Variovorax paradoxus: one gene and its partner. The protein of the gene in region 1 binds, or shares a complex with, the protein of each later gene. Links are inferred from orthologs where the notes say so. Each region holds a gene or a part of one and is shown in the gene's direction. Other genes may lie near its edges. The genes, in order: xseA and QFZ47_RS05265.

Region 1 (9,242 bases):
CGCGCTGATGCTGGAACTGCTCGAAACGGCGGCCACCTGAGCGGCGGCCGCATGCAGCGGATGAAGTTCAGCTGCTGAGGGCCGCGAGCGCACGCTGCGTGATTTCGTCGACACTGCCGACGCCCTTGATGGCGCGCGGTACTTCGGCGCCGAGGCCGGATCGGCCTTGGCCCAGGCCGAGTAGTAGTCGACCAGTGGACGGGTCTGCTGGCTGTAGACCTCGAGCCGCTTGCGCACGGTTTCTTCCTCGTCGTCCTTGCGCTGGATCAGGTCTTCGCCCGTGACGTCGTCCTTGCCTTCCACCTTGGGCGGATTGAACTTGACGTGGTATATGCGGCCCGACGCGGGATGCGAGCGCCGGCCGCTCATGCGTTCGATGATGTCGCTGAACGGCACGTCGATTTCGAGCACGTAGTCGAGCTTGACGCCGGCCGCCTTCATGGCGTCGGCCTGCGGAATGGTTCGCGGGAAGCCGTCGAACAGGAAGCCATCGGCGCAATCGGGCTGCGCGATGCGTTCCTTCACGAGGTTGATGATCAGGTCGTCGCTCACGAGACCGCCCGATTCCATGACGGCCTTGGCCTGCTGCCCGAGCGGCGTGCCGGCCTTGACGGCGGCGCGCAGCATGTCGCCGGTCGAAATTTGAGGAATGCCGTACTTCTGGCAAATGAAGGCTGCTTGCGTGCCTTTGCCCGCCCCGGGCGCGCCCAGCAAAATTAGTCTCATGGTGTCCTCGGACGGTTCTTCGATTTTGTGTCGCGCCAAGCGTCAGCCCAGGAGCAGAGCAAGGCGGAATTGCGTCGAGGATAGCATGCGAGAGCGTGAGGAAATTCCGCCGCCGCCCTCGGTGCGGCGCACTTTTCAGCTTGCCGGGCCGGCCGCGAAGAACGCGCGCACGCGCTCGAGGTCTTCCGGGGTATCGATGCCGGGCCCCGGAGCGGCCTGGCTCACGTGCACCGCAATGCGATGCCCATGCCAGAGTGCGCGCAGCTGTTCGAGCGCCTCGGTGGCCTCGACGGGCGCCGGCGGCAACAAGGGAAAGCTGCGAACGAAACTGGCGCGGTAGCCGTAGATGCCGATGTGCCGCAGCGGCGCCGGGACGGGCAGCACGGATGGTGGTGCACCGTTGGCGGACCCGTCGCGCCACCATGGAACAGGCGCGCGGCTGAAGTACAGCGCGTTGTCCCGCGCGTCGAGCACCACCTTCACGACGTTCGGGTTCAGGAAATCGTCGAGCGAGTCGATCTCGTGGGCCGCCGTGCTCATGGCGGCTTCCGGGTGCGTGGCCAGGGCGGAGGCCACAGCGTCGATGAGCGCGGGATCGATCAGCGGTTCGTCGCCCTGCACGTTGACGATGATGTCGTCGCCGTCCAGATCCAGTTGCTCGCAGGCTTCCGCAAGGCGGTCGGAGCCGCTGGGGTGGTCCTGGCGAGTCAGGATGGCTTCCACGCCATGCGTTCTGCATGCAGCGACGATGGTCGCGTCGTCCCCGGCCACCACCACGCGCACGGCCGCAGATTGGCTTGCCCGCCGGGCCACGCGCACCACCATGGGCAGGCCGGCGATGTCAGCCAGCGGTTTGTTGGGCAGCCGCGTCGAAGCCAGGCGAGCCGGCACCAGGACGGTAAAGCTCACAGCCCCAGCTCTTCGTCGGACAGCGTGCGGGCTTCGTTCTCGAGCAGCACGGGGATTCCATCGCGCACCGGGTAGGCCAGGCGTGCGCTGCGCGAGCAGAGTTCCTGCTTCTCGGCGTTCCAGGTCAGCGGGCCCTTGGTCACGGGGCAGACGAGCAGTTCAAGCAGCTTGGTATCCATCGAGCGATGATAGCTTTGCGTCGAGCGCAGCGAAGAATTCTCGCGAGGGTGCGAAGTCCAGCGGCACTGCAAGCGCGTCGGGGGCCTTGGGCCACAGCTTGACGGCATCTTTTTCGGTGCAGACGAGGCGCTGTCCGGTGTGGGCGGGAGGCTGCCAGCCGTCGAAATCGCAGTGGTCCGGCAGGGCGATGGTTTCGGAAAGCGTCAGCCCGCGCGCTCGCAGCATGTCGAAGAACGCTTCGGGCCGTGCAATGGCCGCCAGCGCGATCACCGGTTCGCCGGCGAGAGCATCGAGCGGCGTGCGTTTGCCGTCGCTCGCCACGGCGTCCTGCGCCAGCGCGCGGGTGGCGGTGTAGCCACCCTCGAAGGCGGGGTGCTCTCCGCTGTGAAGCACCAGGTCGCACGGGCGCGGCCAGCGCTCGCGCAGCGGGCCCGCGGGCAGCTGCCAGCCGTTGCCCACGCCGCGGTCGTCGAACACGCAGATCTCGATGTCGCGCGCAAGCGCCAGGTGCTGCAGCCCGTCGTCGCTCACGATGATCTGCGTGTCCGGGTGCCGTGCGAGCAGGGCGCGCGCGGCTTCGATGCGGCGTTGCGCCACGAACACGGGCGCGCCGGTGGCACGGCGAATCAGGAGCGGTTCATCGCCGACATCCCGGGCGTTGCTTTCGTGCTGCACTTCGCGGCAGTCGCCGGTGCGCCGGCCGTAGCCGCGCGACACCACGCCGGCGCGCAGGCCGCGGGCCTGCAGGTGCCGGACCACCGCCATCACAACCGGGGTCTTGCCGGCGCCGCCGGCAATCACGTTGCCGACCACGATCACCGGCACCCGGACGCGTTCGGTCGTGCGCCATCCTTTCCGGTAGAGCCAGCGCCGCAGCCCGAAGAGCGCCGCGTAGACCAGAGACAGGGGCCACAGCAGGCAGGCCAGCACGCCGCGGTGCAGCCAGGCACGCTGCAGCCGCGAGGCCGGCGCTGTGATCGAGCCGGTTGTGCCGGTGGTGCTGCGGCCCTGCGACGGCACTCAGTGCCCTGCTTGCGCCGTCGACTGGGCTGCGAAAGTGATCTGCACCAGGCCCACGCGGCGCGCGGCTTCCATCACCGTGATCACGGCCTGGTGCGGGCTGCTGGCGTCGGCGCTGATGACGACCACGCTGTCCTTGCCGCCGGTGGCTGCCGAGCCGAGCGCGGCGGCCACGGTGTCCACGTTGCGGTCCGCCACGGGCTTCTTGTTGATCGAATAGCGGCCGTCGGCGGACACCGCAACGATCACTTCCTTGGGATAGTCGCGCTGCGAATCGACGTCGGCCGTCGGCAGCCGAAGCTGCATTTCGGTGAACTTGCTGTAGGTGGTCGACAGCATCAGGAAGATCAGGATGACCAGCAGCACGTCGATGAACGGGATCAGGTTGATCTCGGGCTCATCGCGCGCCCCATGGCGAAACTGCATGCGGCCGCGGGTCATGGCGAGCCTCCGCCGGGCCGCCCCAAGGAGGCGGCGGCCCCCTCGGGGGGCAGCGCAGCACACGCAGTGGCAAGCGTGGGGGCCATCATTTCCGCAACGCGTTCAGGTGACGCGCGAAGCGCTCGCCCGACAGTTCCAGGTTCAGCAGGTATTCGTCGACCCGGCTGCGGAAATAGCGCCAGAAGATCAGGGTCGGAATGGCCACGATCAGGCCGAAAGCCGTGTTGTAGAGCGCGATCGAAATGCCGTGCGCCAGCTGCGCGGGATTCCCCGAGCCCACCGCGCCGCTTCCGGGCGACTGCGACCCGAAGATCTCGATCATGCCGATGACCGTGCCCAGCAGGCCGAGCAGCGGCGCCGCCGATGCAATGGTGGCCAGCGCTGGCAGGTAGCGCTCCAGCTTGTGTGCCACGGTGCGGCCCGAAGCCTCCATGGCCGCGCGCAGGTCGTCCTCGGTGCAGCGCGGATTGGCATTGAGCGCCCGCAGGCCGGCGGCCAACACCTGTCCGAGCATCGAGTTGCGCTCGAGCTTGGTCACCACGTCGGGCCCCGGCACGGAGCCGTGCGACACGGTGATGGCTTCATCGAGCAGCTTGGGCGGCAGAACCCTCACGGTCTTGAGGTTTGTGAAACGTTCTATAACCAGCGCGAGCGCGATGATCGAACAAGCGAGCAATGGCCAAATCGGCCAGCCCGCGGCAACTATGATGGAAAACAAGGAATCCTCCGGCCCGTAGACTGCAAATGCGCGGCGATTATCCACCGAGGCCAACATTGCCACGCGGCTTGTTTGCATGTCAGCGAAGACGCACAGATTCTGTGGATAACTTTGTGATTAACCCGCTGCGCAACTTGTCCGGACCCGCATGGGACGGGCCTCCCGCTAGATCGATTGAATTTTGAGCAGTTCTTTTTCCAATGAAATCAACAGCTTGCACGACAAACCGTGCACCTGTTGTGCATCGATGCCGCGGTACCGGGGCCGGGCAACCCACTGTGGAAGAGTGGCCGCCGGCCGCGCGGGTGCCTTGTGAACCTGCGTGACTCGAATCCAACGCCGGGCCCGCGGATCTGGGCTGTCGGCGCACTGTGCCGGGCGGTTGCCGATGCGCTCGACGCACGTTTCAATCCGGTCGCGGTGCGCGGGGAAATTTCCGGCTTTTCGCGCGCCTCGAGCGGACATTGTTACTTCGCCCTCAAGGACCCGTCCGGCCAGCTGCGCTGCGCGATGTTTCGGCGCGCCGCGGGCTTGCTCGATTTTTCGCCGCGCGACGGCGACCAGGTCGAAGTGCGCGGGCGCCTCGCGGTGTACGAACCGCGCGGCGACCTGCAACTGGTGGTCGAAAGCCTGCAGCGCGCCGGCCAGGGTGCGCTGTTCGAGCAATTCCTCCAGCGCAAGGCGCGGCTCGAAGCCGAAGGGCTCTTCGACGCGGAACGCAAGCGGGCGCTGCCCGTCATGCCGCGTGCAGTGGGCCTTGTGACTTCGCTCGGTGCTGCGGCGCTGCACGACGTGGTCACGGCGCTGCGGCGCCGCGTGCCGCACATTCCTGTGGTCTTGGCGCCGGCGGCGGTGCAGGGCGCCAATGCCCCGGCGGAACTCGTGCGTGCGCTGCAATCGCTGTACACGCTGGAGCCGGCCGTCGACGTGATCCTGCTGGTGCGCGGGGGTGGCTCCATCGAGGATCTCTGGGCGTTCAACGACGAGACCCTGGCGCGCACCATTGTCCAAAGCCCGGTTCCGCTGATTTGCGGCGTCGGCCACGAAACCGACTTCACCATCGCCGACTTCTGCGCCGACCTGCGCGCGCCCACGCCCACGGCCGCGGCGGAACTCGTCAGCGCGCCCCAGGCGATGTGGCTCGGTGCGCTCGATCTCCTGGGCGACCGGCTCGACGGCGCGCTGGGTGCGCGTCTCGATGTGCTGGGCCAACGCCTCGACCAGGCGGCAGGGCGCCTGGGGCGGCCTTCGACACTGGTGGCGCGCCAGCAGCTGCGGCTCGCCCACCATTCGCAGCGGCTGCGCTATGCGGTGCTGTCCAGGGCCGAGCGCCTCGCCCAGGTGCCGCGCGCGATCTCGGCCGATTTTCCGCTCAGGCTCGAGCGCGCGATGGCGCAGCGGCGCGAGCGGCTGGAACGCGTCGCGCTGCGCCTGCGGTTGCTCGATCCTGCGCTGGTGCTGCAGCGCGGGTATGCCTGGCTCACCGATCCCGACGGGCGCGCGATCGTCAGCGCAAAGAAGCTGAGTCCTGGCGACGCCGTGGTCGCGCGGCTCGCCGACGGCTCGGTCGACCTGACCGTGACCCCCGGCAAAACGGGAACGCGTCCGACGCCGGGTGCGTAATTCCTTTCTAGAATCCTTGATTCCCCACAACCAACCCACGAGAAAAAACCATGGAACATGTGCTCCCACCCCTGCCCTACGCCCTCGACGCGCTGGCACCCGAGTACTCGAAGGAAACCCTCGAGTACCACTACGGCAAGCACCACAACGCCTACGTGGTGAACCTCAACAACCTGCAAAAGGGCACCGAGTTCGAATCGATGCCTCTTGAAGACATCGTCAAGAAGTCCAGCGGCGGCATCTACAACAACGCCGCCCAGATCTGGAATCACACCTTCTTCTGGAGCTGCATGAAGCCCCAGGGCGGCGGCGCTCCCACGGGCGCGCTGGCCAAGGCCATCGATGCCAAGTGGGGCAGCTACGACGCCTTCAAGGAAGCGTTCGTGAAGTCGGCCGTGGGCAACTTCGGCTCGGGCTGGACCTGGCTGGTGAAGAAGGCCGACGGCTCGCTGGACATCGTGAACATGGGGGCCGCGGGCACGCCGCTGACCACCGGCGACACCCCGGTGCTGACGGTGGACGTCTGGGAGCACGCCTACTACATCGACTACCGCAACCTGCGCCCGAAGTTCGTTGAGACCTTCCTGGCCAAGCTGGCGAACTGGGACTTCGCGGCAAAGAACTTCGGCTGAACCGGCTTCCCATTGAAAAAGCCGACCCTCGCAGGTCGGCTTTTTCATGGGCAGAGGCAGGGCGCTCAGCGTTTCGACGCAGCAAACAGCTCGCCGCCGAGCTTGGCGCCCTTCTTGATGTTCTTCTTGGCGAACCAGCCGAGGTTCATTTCAAGCACGAAGCGCACGGGCTCCTCGGAACAGTGCGAATTTTCGGTCATGGGTTGCATGTCGACCAGATTGACGATGCGGCCATCGTCCGCCACGAACGCGGCGGTCAGCGGCAGCAGCGTGTTGCGCATCCAGAAGCACTGGGTGGCCGGTTGTTCGAAAACAAAGATCATCCCCTCGGCCTGCGGCATCTCCTTGCGGAACATCAAGCCGATCTCCCGCTGCCGGGGCGTCTGCGCGACTTGCGCATCGATCCTGTATAGGCCGACGGACAGCTTGGTGCGTTGCAGGTCGGTCTGGGGTTGCTGCTGGGCCTGCGCTGATCCCATCAAGGATATGGCAAGCAGGAGCAGGGCGGCAAAACGCTGGAACATCGGGGCTTCTTTCAGGGCGGGGTCCAAGGACGCGAGGCCAATAAAAATGCCCGCTGATGCGGGCATTGCCGGTGAGCGCGGGAGCTTACACCTTCTTGGCTGCAGCCGTGTGCGCCTTGGCCACGTGGCGAACCTTGTGCTTCTTGACGGCGTGCTTCGTCGGTTGCTTCGCCTTGACAACGGCGGGTGCGGCCGGCGCGGGCGTCGGTGCGGGCGGGGTTTGAGCAAATGCACCGGCAGCGAAGAGACCGGCGACGAGGGCTGCGAGCAGCTTGTTCATGAGACATCCTTTGAAATCGTTGATATGGACCACCTCCCTGTGGAAGGTGAACCTTCAACGCGAGAGCCGCCGGCCCCGGTTGACAGAAATTCCATGGCCGCAAACGAAAAAAAAGCGCTCCGTGGAGCGCTTCCTTGTACGGCAGGGCCGACTTACTGGGGCGTACCGCCTTGGGTCGACTTGCGCTTCACGCTGCCGTCCTTGTTGCGGCGGCGCTGGTCGCGCGTGCTGGCGCGCTTCTCGCCGGCTGCTGCAGCCTTGTCGGCGCCAACCGCACCGCCTTCGGGCGTCTTGGCGATGTCGCCGGCGGGAGCAGCCACTTGACCAGCGGGCTTGGCTTCCTTCTTGGCTTCGGCGCGGGCTTGCGACTTGCTGTTGGTGGCGTTCCCCTGCTCGGGCGTGGTGCCGGTGGGGTTCTGGGCGTAGGCGCCAGCGGCGAACAGGCCAGCGATCATGACTGCGAGAATTTTGCTCATTGATGATTCCTCTATCGAGAATTGGTTGGAAACGCCTCCCGGCGAGCAGAAGGTCAGCCACTAACGAGGCCGTTGCCTCGCAGGTTGACAAACGCCAGCTGATGGGTTGCGTCTAAAATGTACAGCGATTTGTTCGCGGGCTGTACAGCGATTCCCCATCGCTGTCTGAATTCGCAGACAGTCGTCCGAATTACGTCACTCCCGGAGTCATTCCCCCTCATGTCCAGCTACCAGCACATCAAAGTCCCGGCCGAAGGCCAGAAGATCACGGTCAACGCCGACAACTCGCTCAATGTGCCTGATCAGCCGATCATTCCCTTCATCGAAGGCGACGGCACGGGTCTGGACATCACCCCGGTGATGCTCAAGGTGGTGGATGCTGCGGTGGCCAAGGCCTACGGCGGCAAGAAGAAGATCCACTGGATGGAAGTCTATGCCGGCGAAAAGTCGACCAAGGTCTACGGCCCCGATGTCTGGCTGCCCGAAGAAACGCTGCACGCCGTGCGCGACTACGTGGTGTCCATCAAGGGCCCGCTCACCACGCCCGTGGGCGGCGGCATCCGTTCGCTGAACGTCGCGCTGCGCCAGGAACTCGACCTCTACGTCTGCCTGCGGCCGATCCAGTATTTCGAGGGCGTGCCCAGCCCGGTGCGCGAGCCGCACAAGACCAACATGGTCATCTTCCGCGAAAATTCGGAAGACATCTACGCCGGCATCGAGTTCGAAGCCGAAAGCGACAAGGCCAAGAAGCTCATCAAGTTCCTGCAGGACGAACTGGGCGTCAAGAAGATCCGCTTCCCCAACACTTCGGGCATCGGCGTCAAGCCGGTGTCGAAGGAAGGCACCGAGCGCCTCGTGCGCAAGGCGCTGCAATACGCAGTGGATAACGACAAGCCCAGCGTCACCATCGTGCACAAGGGCAACATCATGAAGTTCACCGAAGGTGGCTTCCGCGACTGGGCCTATGCATTGGCAGCCAGGGAGTTCGGCGCCGAGCTGATCGACGGCGGCCCCTGGATGAAGTTCAAGAATCCCAGGACGGGCAAGGAAATCACCGTCAAGGACAGCATCGCCGACGCCTTCCTGCAGCAGATTCTCCTGCGCCCCGCCGAATACAGCGTGATTGCCACGCTCAACCTCAATGGCGACTACGTGTCCGACGCGCTGGCGGCCCAGGTGGGCGGCATCGGCATTGCCCCGGGCGCGAACCTGAGCGACACCGTCGCCATGTTCGAAGCCACCCACGGCACGGCTCCCAAGTACGCCGGCAAGGACTACGTGAACCCCGGTTCCGAGATCCTCTCGGCCGAAATGATGCTGCGCCACATGGGCTGGACCGAAGCGGCCGACCTGATCATCAGCTCGATGAAAAAGTCGATCGCCAGCAAGAAGGTCACCTATGACTTCGCCCGCCTGATGGACGGCGCCACGCAGGTGAGCTGCTCGGGCTTCGGCCAGGTCATGATCGACCACATGTAATTGCGTTCCGGCGCTTTCGGCGCCGCAGAGCCAAGGCCCTCGAGATCTTCCCGGTCTCGAGGGCTTTTCTTCATCCGGCCCGGCAGACTGGACTGGTTGAGAAATCTGGTTGAGAAATGGAACACCTTGCTCCAGATACCCATTTTTTTCCAGACGGGTGCCGCGTAATATTTACGCTGGGGCGCCGCGAACGGCAGATTTTTTGCATCGTCTGTGGTGTCGCACACGACGCAA
Region 2 (9,108 bases), 4.3 Mb from region 1 along the record:
GTCGAGGTCCGCATGTCCCGGAGGCTCGTTCGGATCGGGGTTGCCGAGGCCCAGGGCGCTGGAGCGCAGCTCGACCGGGCCGAGCTTGCAGTTGGCGGCGGGGTCGATGGCAAAGAGCTTGTCGGCCGCGCGAAGCTGGGCGATGGCGTCTTCGGCGGTTTTTTTCTCGGCAGCGGACTTGGGTGCGCGCTCGAAGCCGACGATGTTGTCGAGCGGGGATTCCATGTCGATCACCACCGTGGGCCCGTCGATCGCCACGTCGAGCTTGAGCTGGCCGTGCACATGTGCATGCTGCTGCTGGGCCTGTGCAGAAAGAAAGGGAGCCGCGAACAGTGCTGCGGCGAATGCGAAGCCGGATGAAATGCGTCGAAGTCGGATCTGTTTCATGGTTCTGCGCCTTGCCGGGTCGGCAGCCCCGGCGTGTTGCTCCATTCGCTCCAGCTGCCGGCATAGAGCGCTGTCGTCCCAAGGCCCGCGATCTGCATCGCGAGCAGGTTGGGCACAGCGCTCACGCCGCTGCCGCAGTGATGGACGACCGTCGCCGGATCGCGCCCCGCGAGCAGCGCTTCGAACTCGGCACGCAGTTGCGATGCCGGCTTGAACTTGCCGTCGGGACCGAGGTTCTCGGCGAAGGGCCGGTTCGCAGCCCCGGGGATGTGACCCGCAATCGGGTCCAGAGGTTCCACCTCTCCGCGATAACGCGCAGCGGCACGCGCGTCGATCAGGTTCTGGTCAGGCTGGCCGAGCCGGCGCGCCACCGTCTCGGTGACGACGAGCTTCACAAGCGGCTCGCCCACGACGAAGTTCGACTGGAAGTGCGCGGGCTCTTCGCGGTTCGTGACCTCGCCGCCCGCGGCCTGCCAGGCCTGCAGGCCGCCGTCGAGCACGGCCACCGTGTCGTGGCCCATCCACTTGAGCATCCACCAGAGCCGGCCGCAATAGTTGGCGCCGTTGCGGTCGTACACCACGGCCTGCATGTCGTTGGAAAAGCCGATGCTCGACAGCCAGGCCGCGAACTTCTCGCGGCTCGGCAGCGGATGGCGCCCGCCCGAGGCCGGCACGCCGTCTTCCTGCGCGATGACCACGTCGCCCTGGGCGCCCGGCACGCCGTGCTTCGCGCTCAGGTCGGTATCGAGGTTCGCATACAGGGCGCCCGGGATGTGGGCGGCGGCATATTGCTGTGCGCCGGCTTCGGGCTTCATGAGATCGAAGCTGCAGTCGAAGACCATGAGGGGCGCGTCGCCAGCCTGCAGCTGCTGGAGTTGTTCGACGCTGACGAGGGTGGTGTACATGGCGGGGTTCCTTCGTTGTCGACGGTTGCGATGCGGATCAGTGCTCTTCGGCCGGTGCCTTGGGCACCGCGCGCTGGCGCAGCACGGTGGCCGCGATGCCGCTCACGATGATGAGCGCCATGCCGGCCCAGCCGGCGGCGTCGATGCGGTCGTCGAACAGCACCACACCATAGAACGCGGCAAAGATGATGCCGGAGTACTGCAGGTTGGCCACCAGGAGCGTGCCGGCCTCGGTCTTGGCCGTGGCGTAGGCGCGCGTCATGCAGAGCTGCCCGAGGGCCGCCAAGAGGCCGATCGGCAGCAGCCACAGCGCATGCTGCCACGTCCAGGATTCTCCGCCCGAAAACCCCGTGGCGGCCGTGGCAAAGGCGCCGGCCACGGCCGAGCCCACCGCGAAATAGAACACCGTGCGCAGCTCGGGTTCGCCGATGCGCGACAGCGCCACCACCTGCATGTAGGCGAAGGCGGCCGTGAGGCCCGACAGCAGGCCCAGCATTCCCGCGAAGCCGTCGCTGCCGCTGACCGAAGGCTTGAGCATCAGCACCACGCCCACGAAGCCCGCGAGCACGGTCAGTGCCAGGGTGCCCTGCAGCGGCGGGCGTTCGATGCGGCCGTCGCGCCCGGGCACCGGCACCCAGGCCAGCAGCGCGCCGCCGACCAGGAAGGCCGCGATCCACACGCTGCTCATGTAGTTGAGCGTGACGGCCGTGGCCAGCGGCATGTGGGCAATGGCATAGAACCATGCGCCGAGCGACACCACGCCGATGGTGCTGCGCCAGGCGTGCATGCCGGGATAGCGGGTGGCCAGCGAGACGCCGCGGTTGCGCGCCAGAAGCCACAGGAACACGATGCCGATCAGGCCGCGCCCGAGCACCATCTCGCCACTGTTGAACCAGGCCGAGGCGACTTTCACGACCACGCTCATGGTGGCGAACAAAAAGGCGCCGAGCACCATCCAGAGCGCTTGCACTGTTGTCCGGCTCAGGCGTTGTTCTGCATTGCGCTGCGGTACCACTCGTGGAACTGCTGCATGCCGTCTTCCATCGGGCTCTGGTAGGGGCCGCTCTCGTCGTCGCCGCGCAGCATGAGCGCGCGGCGGCCGGCGTCCATGCGCTCGGCGATCTCGTCGTCTTCCACGCAGGTTTCCATGTAGGCGGCCTGCTGGGCCTCGACGAATTCGCGCTCGAAGGCCACGATTTCCTCGGGGTAGAAGAACTCGACCATGTTGAGCGTCTTCGTGGGGCTCACCGGATGCAGCGTCGAAACCGTGAGCACATGCGGATACCACTCGACCATCACGTGCGGATAGTAGGTGAGCCAGATGGCGCCGTACTTGGGCGGCTTGCCCTCGCGGTACTTGAGCAGCTGCTCCTGCCATTTCTGGTAGATGGGGCTGCCCGCGCGGCCGAGCCGGTTGGCCACGCCCACGGTCTGCACCGAGAAGTTGCGGTTGAACTCCCAGCGCAGGTCGTCGCAGGTGACGAAGCTGCCCAGGCCCGGATGGAACGGGCCGACGTGGTAGTCCTCGAGGTAGACCTCGATGAAGGTCTTCCAGTTGTAGTTGCACTCGTGCAGTTCGACGCGGTCGAGCGCGTAGCCCGTGAAGTCGAGGTCGGCACGCGGGCCGAGCTCGGCCATGTCAGCCGCCACGTCGCGCCCGCCGCCGTCCGGGCCGCCTTCGAACAGCAGGCCGTTCCACTCGGTGAGCGGATAGTTGTGCAGGTTGAGGCAGGGGTCCTGCTGGAAGTGCGGCGCGCCGATCAGCGTGCCCGTGGTGCGCGGGTCGCTCGCCGCATAGGTCCAGCGGTGCAGCGGGCACACGATGTTGCCTCCGGCCTGGCGGTCGAGCTGGCCGCGGCCCTGGAGAATGAGCGCCTGCCGGTGGCGGCACACGTTGGAGATGAGTTCCACGCCCTTGGGCGTGTGCACCAGCGCGCGGCCCTGGTGCTCCTGCGGCAGGGTATGGAAGTTGCCGGGCTCGGGCACGGCCAGCCGGTGGCCCACGTAGCGCGGGCCCTGCGCGAACAGCGTTTGCATTTCGCGCGCATAGAGCGACTCGTCGAAGTACGCGGAAACTGGAAGTTGGCTCGTGGCCTGCTGCAGTTGAAGACTTAAATCAGACATGGAGGACCTGACCAAGCTCCCCACAGGGAGAAAAAAAGAAAAGACGGAAGGCGCCGTCTGGAGGGCGACGGCCCGAAGAGTTGTGCCGGGTTGGCCGGCATGGGAAGCCAGGATTGTACCCAAGGGGGCAGTGCCGTGCCCGCGGCTCGCCGCATGCCGGCGCCCGTTTGCTTCCCCGTCCTAAAATGCGCGGTTTCACACTCGTTCTCTCGCATGCCCAAGGTCCCTTCTTCCGCCACGTCCAGCCCGGCCGCCAAGCCCGACACCGGGCCGCTGCCGGCCAGCTACGAAGCCGGGCTCCAGGAGTTGGAACAATTGGTTGCAGAACTCGAGTCGGGCCAGCTGCCGCTCGACCAGTTGCTCGGCAGCTACCAGCGCGGCGCGGCACTGCTTGCCTTCTGCCGCGAAAAGCTCCAGGCGGTCGAAGACCAGATCAAGGTGCTCGATGCGGGGAGCCTCAAGCCCTGGACTGCCGAATGAGCGCGGCTAACGTGGTGACGTGGGATGCCGCGCGCCTGGCCAGTTGGAGCGACCCGCATCTGGCGCGCGTCGAGGCGGCGCTGTCGCGATGGGTCGGCGTCGATGCGCCGGTGCTGCTCGGTGATGCCATGCGCTATGCCGTGCTCGATGGTGGCAAGCGGCTGCGGCCGCTCTTGGTGCTGGCCGCGAGCGAAGCGGTCGGCGGCAATGCGGCCGCGGCGCTGCGCGCGGCCTGCGCAACGGAGCTGATCCACGCCTACTCGCTGGTGCACGACGACCTGCCGAGCATGGACAACGACGTGCTGCGGCGTGGCAAGCCCACGGTGCACGTGAAGTTCGGCGAAGCCGATGCGCTGCTGGCCGGCGACGCCCTGCAGGCCTTGGCCTTCGAGCTGCTCACGCCCGACGGCGACGAGATTCCCGCATCGATCCAGGCCATGCTGTGCCGCCTGCTCGCGCGTGCCGCGGGCAGCCAGGGCATGGCGGGCGGGCAGGCCATCGACCTGGCCAGCGTGGGCCTGGCGCTCGACGAAGCGCAGCTGCGTGAAATGCACCGCCTGAAGACCGGCGCGCTGCTGCAGGGCAGCGTCGAGATGGGCGCGGCCTGCGCCGGCGCCGTGGCGCCCGCGGCGCTGGCCGCTCTGCGCGACTACGGCGGCGCCATTGGCCTGGCGTTTCAGGTGGTCGACGACATCCTCGACGTCACGGCCGATTCGCAGACCCTCGGCAAGACGGCCGGCAAGGATGCGGCCGCCGACAAGCCCACTTACGTCTCGCTCTGGGGCCTCGATGGCGCGCGCGCGCAGGCCAGGCAACTGCTGGCCGAATCGCTTGCGGCGCTGGAGCGCAGCGGCCTGGCCGACACCGCGGCCTTGCGCGCGCTGGCCCACATGGTCGTCGACCGCGACCGATGAACAGTTCACAGATGGACAAGAAGAACCAACACGATCCCATGGCTGCGCTGCTTCCCACGCTTCACGATCCATCGCCGATCCGCCAATTCGACCGCGCCCAGCTCAGGCAGCTGTGCGACGAGGTGCGCGCCTGCGTGCTCGACAACGTCTCACGCACCGGCGGCCACCTGAGCTCCAATCTTGGCACCGTCGAGCTCACCGTTGCGCTGCACCATGTGTTCAACACGCCGCACGATCGCCTGGTGTGGGACGTGGGCCACCAGACCTACCCGCACAAGATCCTGACCGGCCGGCGCGAGCGCATGCCCACGCTGCGCCAGATCGGCGGCATCTCGGGCTTTCCGCAGCGCAGCGAAAGCGAATACGACACCTTCGGCACGGCGCATTCATCGACCAGCATCTCGGCCGCGCTCGGCATGGCGATGGCGGCCAAGCAGAAGGGCGAAGACCGCCACGCCGTAGCCATCATCGGCGACGGCGCGCTCACGGCCGGCATGGCCTTCGAGGCGCTCAACAACGCCGGCGTGTGCGACTGCAAGCTGCTGGTGATCCTGAACGACAACGACATGTCGATCAGCCCGCCCGTGGGCGCGCTCAACCGCTACCTCGCGCAGCTCATGAGCGGCAACTTCTACGCCGCTGCCAAGAACGTCGGCAAGAGCGTGCTGCGCGCCGCGCCGCCGCTGTTCGAGCTGGCCAAGCGCTTCGAGCAGCATGCCAAGGGCATGGTGGTGCCGGCCACGCTGTTCGAGCAGTTCGGCTTCAACTACGTCGGCCCCATCGATGGCCACGACCTCGACTCGCTGGTGCCCACGCTCGAGAACCTCAAGCACCTCGACGGCCCGCAGTTCCTGCATGTGGTCACCAAGAAGGGACAGGGCTACAAGCTGGCCGAAGCCGATCCGGTGGCCTACCACGGGCCCGGCAAGTTCGATCCGCAGGTGGGGCTGGTCAAGCCCACCGCGGTGGCCAAGCAGACCTTCACGCAGGTCTTCGGCCAGTGGCTCTGCGACATGGCCGCGCACGACGGCCGGCTGGTGGGCATCACGCCGGCCATGCGCGAAGGCTCGGGGCTGGTCGAGTTCGAGCAGCGTTTTCCGGACCGCTACTACGACGTCGGCATTGCCGAGCAGCATGCCGTCACCTTCGCGGCCGGCCTCGCCTGCGAGGGCCTGAAACCTGTGGTGGCGATCTATTCGACCTTCCTGCAGCGCGCCTACGACCAGCTGATCCACGACGTCGCGATCCAGAACCTGCCGGTGGTGTTCGCGCTCGACCGCGCCGGCCTCGTGGGCGCGGACGGCGCCACGCACGCGGGCGCCTACGACATCTCGTTCCTGCGCTGCATTCCCAACATGAGCATTGCCTGCCCGGCCGACGAGCGCGAGTGCCGCCAGCTGCTGTCGAGCGCCTACGAGCAGAACCATCCGGTGGCCGTGCGCTATCCGCGCGGCGCCGGTGCGGGCGTGGTGCCGCACCTCGCGCTCGATGCACTGCCGTTCGGCAAGGGCGAGGTGCGGCGCGAGGGCCAACGCATCGCGATCCTCGCGTTCGGCAGCCTGCTGTACCCGGCGCTCGCCGCGGCCGAATCGCTCGACGCCACGGTGGTCAACATGCGCTGGGCCAAGCCGCTCGACGTCGAACTGCTGCTGAAGGTGGCGGGCACGCACGAGGCCATCGTCACGCTCGAAGAAGGCGCCGTCATGGGCGGCGCGGGCAGCGCGGTGCTCGAGGCGCTGCAGGCGGCCAATGTGCAGAAGCCGGTGCTGCAGCTGGGCCTGCCCGACCGCTTCATCGAGCATGGCGATCCGGGCAAGCTGCTCGCGTCGATCGGGCTCGATGCGGCCGGCATCGCCGCTTCGGTCGCGCAGCGCTTCGGCGCCGCCGCAGGGTAAACCCCGGCCGGCCGCGTGTAAGCGCGTTTTTACAATAACCGGGACTCACAAAAGTCCTCGACGCGGCCACAAGCCGCGTTTCGTTTTTTCCAATGCACTCGGAGTGAATTCAATGGATCGTCGTTCCCTCATCAAAAACGCCGGCATCGCTGGCGTTCTGGCCGCCGGCATTGCGCCCGCAGTTCATGCGCAGGCGGCCGTCCGCTGGCGCCTGGCATCGAGCTTTCCCAAGTCGCTCGACACCATCTACGGCGGCGCGGAAGTCTTCGCCAAGGCGGTCAAGGCCATGTCGGGCGGCAAGTTCGAAATCTCGGTGCATGCCGGCGGCGAGCTGATGCCTCCCTTCGGCGTGGTGGACGGCGTGCAGAACGGTTCGGTCGAGATGTGCCACACCGTGCCCTACTACTTCTACGGCAAGAACCCCGCGTTCGCGCTGGGCTCGGCCATTCCGTTCGGCCTGAACTCGCGCCAGATGACGGCGTGGATGATGCACGGCAATGGCCGCAAGCTCATGAACGAGTTCTACGCCAAGTACAACATGGTGAGCTTCGCCGGCGGCAACACGGGCTGCCAGATGGGCGGCTGGTTCCGCAAGGAAATCAAGTCGGTGGCGGATTTCAAGGGCATGAAGATGCGCCTGGGCGGCGGCCTGATCGGCGAGGTCATGCAGAAGCTGGGCGCCGTGCCGCAGAGCCTGCCGGGTGGCGAGATCTACCAGGCGCTCGAAAAGGGCACCATCGATGCCGCCGAATGGGTGGGACCGTACGACGACCAGAAGCTCGGCTTCAACAAGGTGGCGCCGTTCTACTACTACCCCGGCTGGTGGGAAGGCGGTCCGGAAGTGGACTTCTTCATCAACCAGAAGGCCATGGACGGCCTCTCGGCCGAGAACAAGGCCATCGTGGAAGCCGCCGCGGCCTTGGCGTCGTCGGACATGCTCGCCAAGTACGACGCGCTGAACCCCATCGCGCTCAAGCAGCTCGTGGCCGCCAAGACCAAGGTGCTGCCGTTCTCGCAAGCCATGATGGACGCCGCCTACAAGGCTTCGCTCGAGGTCTATGCCGAGAACGACGCCAAGAGCCCCGAGTGGAAGAAGATCTACGCCGACTTCCGCAGCTTCCAGCGCGACCAGGTGCTCTGGTTCCGTTTTGCGGAATCGCGCTTCGACTCGTTCATGTCCACGCTCAAGCTCTGATCCGGGTTCATTCCGGACAGCAAAAAGCCCCGCGCCGCGGGGCTTTTTTTTGGGTCTCGGGGAAGTCCCAGCCGCCGCAAGCCCCGAAGGGCCTGCCGGCGGCCTTCTTCGAGAACTACTTCTTGCCGGCGTCCCGGTCCAGCTGTTCCTGCATGGCCTTCATCGGGTCTTCTTCCGCGCCCGAAGGCGCAGCAGGCGCTTCGCCGCCGGCCGGTGCCGAGGCGCCCGGCTGCGGCTCGGGAGCGGGCTGGGAATCGTCCTTCGGCATGTTGGCCTGCATCTCGGCTCCGATCTTGTCGAGGTCGACCGCCACCTCCTTGTCGAGTCCGCTCGAGACGATGGCCGGGAACGCGATGATCAGGCCGACCATGATGATCTGGATCAGCACGAAGGGCACGGCCCCCCAGTAGATCTGCATGGTGGTGACCGGCTCGATGCGCTCGTTCGTGACCTTGTCGTTGTAGGCCTTGGTCGGCGCCACGCTGCGCAGGTAGAACAGCGCAAAGCCGAAGGGCGGATGCATGAACGAGGTCTGCATGTTCACCGCCAGCAGCACGCCGAACCAGATCAGGTCGATGCCGAGCTTGTGCGCCACGGGTGCCAGGAGCGGCACGACGATGAACGAGAGCTCGAAGAAGTCGAGGAAGAACGCCAGGAAGAAGATCAGCACGTTCACCAGGATCAGGAAGCCGAGTTGGCCACCGGGCATGCCGGTCAGCAGGTGCTCGACCCAGCGCGGTCCGTCCACGCCCTGGAACACCAGGCTGAAGATGGTCGAGCCGATCAGGATGAACACCACGAAGCACGACAGCTTGGTGGTGGTGTTGAGCGCCTGCTTGAGCAGCCTCATGCTGAGCCGGCCGCGCACCATGGCCATGATGAAGGCCCCGAGCGCACCCATGGCGCCGCCTTCGGTGGGGGTGGCCACGCCGAGGAAAATCGTGCCCAGCACCAGGAAGATCAGCAGCAGCGGCGGGATCAGCACGAAGGTCACGCGCTCGGCAATGCGCGACAAGAGGCGCAGCCGCAGCAGGCGGTTGGCCACCGCGATCAGGAAGGCCAGCATCACGCCCACGCACATCGACACCACGATGGTTTCGTCGGTGGCCACGCTGGCCACGGGCTCGCCGGTCCACCAGGTGTGGACGTCGGCAATGTGCTCGGCAAAGAACATGGCCGCTGCGGTGGCAATGATGGTCAGCACGAGC

The links.
Region 2: the proteins of xseA (region 1) and QFZ47_RS05265 are in contact, whole or in part, in a cryo-EM structure (PDB 8TXR), measured with the Escherichia coli proteins. The link is inferred for Variovorax paradoxus from one-to-one orthologs.

Annotation. Positions count from the first base shown.
Region 1 is NZ_JAUSXL010000002.1:4,581,496-4,590,737, forward strand. What follows is about bases 3,516-6,461. They hold xseA (exodeoxyribonuclease VII large subunit), read left to right. Parts: upstream 3,516-4,306; coding sequence 4,307-5,617; downstream 5,618-6,461. Other genes in these bases: QFZ47_RS25230 (MotA/TolQ/ExbB proton channel family protein), read right to left, coding at 3,516-3,994; QFZ47_RS25240 (superoxide dismutase), read left to right, coding at 5,668-6,249; QFZ47_RS25245 (DUF192 domain-containing protein), read right to left, coding at 6,315-6,461. Outside these bases: QFZ47_RS25200 (asparaginase), read left to right, coding at 1-40; kdsB (3-deoxy-manno-octulosonate cytidylyltransferase), read right to left, coding at 862-1,635; QFZ47_RS25215 (Trm112 family protein), read right to left, coding at 1,632-1,814; lpxK (tetraacyldisaccharide 4'-kinase), read right to left, coding at 1,795-2,835; QFZ47_RS25225 (ExbD/TolR family protein), read right to left, coding at 2,836-3,261; more of QFZ47_RS25230, read right to left, coding at 3,362-3,515; more of QFZ47_RS25245, read right to left, coding at 6,462-6,773; QFZ47_RS25250 (hypothetical protein), read right to left, coding at 6,859-7,053; QFZ47_RS25255 (cell envelope biogenesis protein TolA), read right to left, coding at 7,206-7,529; icd (NADP-dependent isocitrate dehydrogenase), read left to right, coding at 7,749-9,008. UniProt on the Escherichia coli protein: Bidirectionally degrades single-stranded DNA into large acid-insoluble oligonucleotides, which are then degraded further into small acid-soluble oligonucleotides.
Region 2 is NZ_JAUSXL010000002.1:312,546-321,653, reverse strand. Bases 2,451-5,262 are described here. They hold QFZ47_RS05265 (exodeoxyribonuclease VII small subunit), read left to right. Parts: upstream 2,451-3,629; coding sequence 3,630-3,896; downstream 3,897-5,262. Other genes in these bases: dxs (1-deoxy-D-xylulose-5-phosphate synthase), read left to right, coding at 4,849-5,262; QFZ47_RS05260 (polyprenyl synthetase family protein), read left to right, coding at 3,893-4,810; QFZ47_RS05270 (aromatic ring-hydroxylating oxygenase subunit alpha), read right to left, coding at 2,451-3,416. Outside these bases: QFZ47_RS05285 (DUF2796 domain-containing protein), read right to left, coding at 1-387; QFZ47_RS05280 (sulfurtransferase), read right to left, coding at 384-1,292; QFZ47_RS05275 (DMT family transporter), read right to left, coding at 1,330-2,247; more of QFZ47_RS05270, read right to left, coding at 2,274-2,450; more of dxs, read left to right, coding at 5,263-6,705; QFZ47_RS05250 (TRAP transporter substrate-binding protein), read left to right, coding at 6,818-7,900; QFZ47_RS05245 (TRAP transporter large permease), read right to left, coding at 8,016-9,108. UniProt on the Escherichia coli protein: Bidirectionally degrades single-stranded DNA into large acid-insoluble oligonucleotides, which are then degraded further into small acid-soluble oligonucleotides.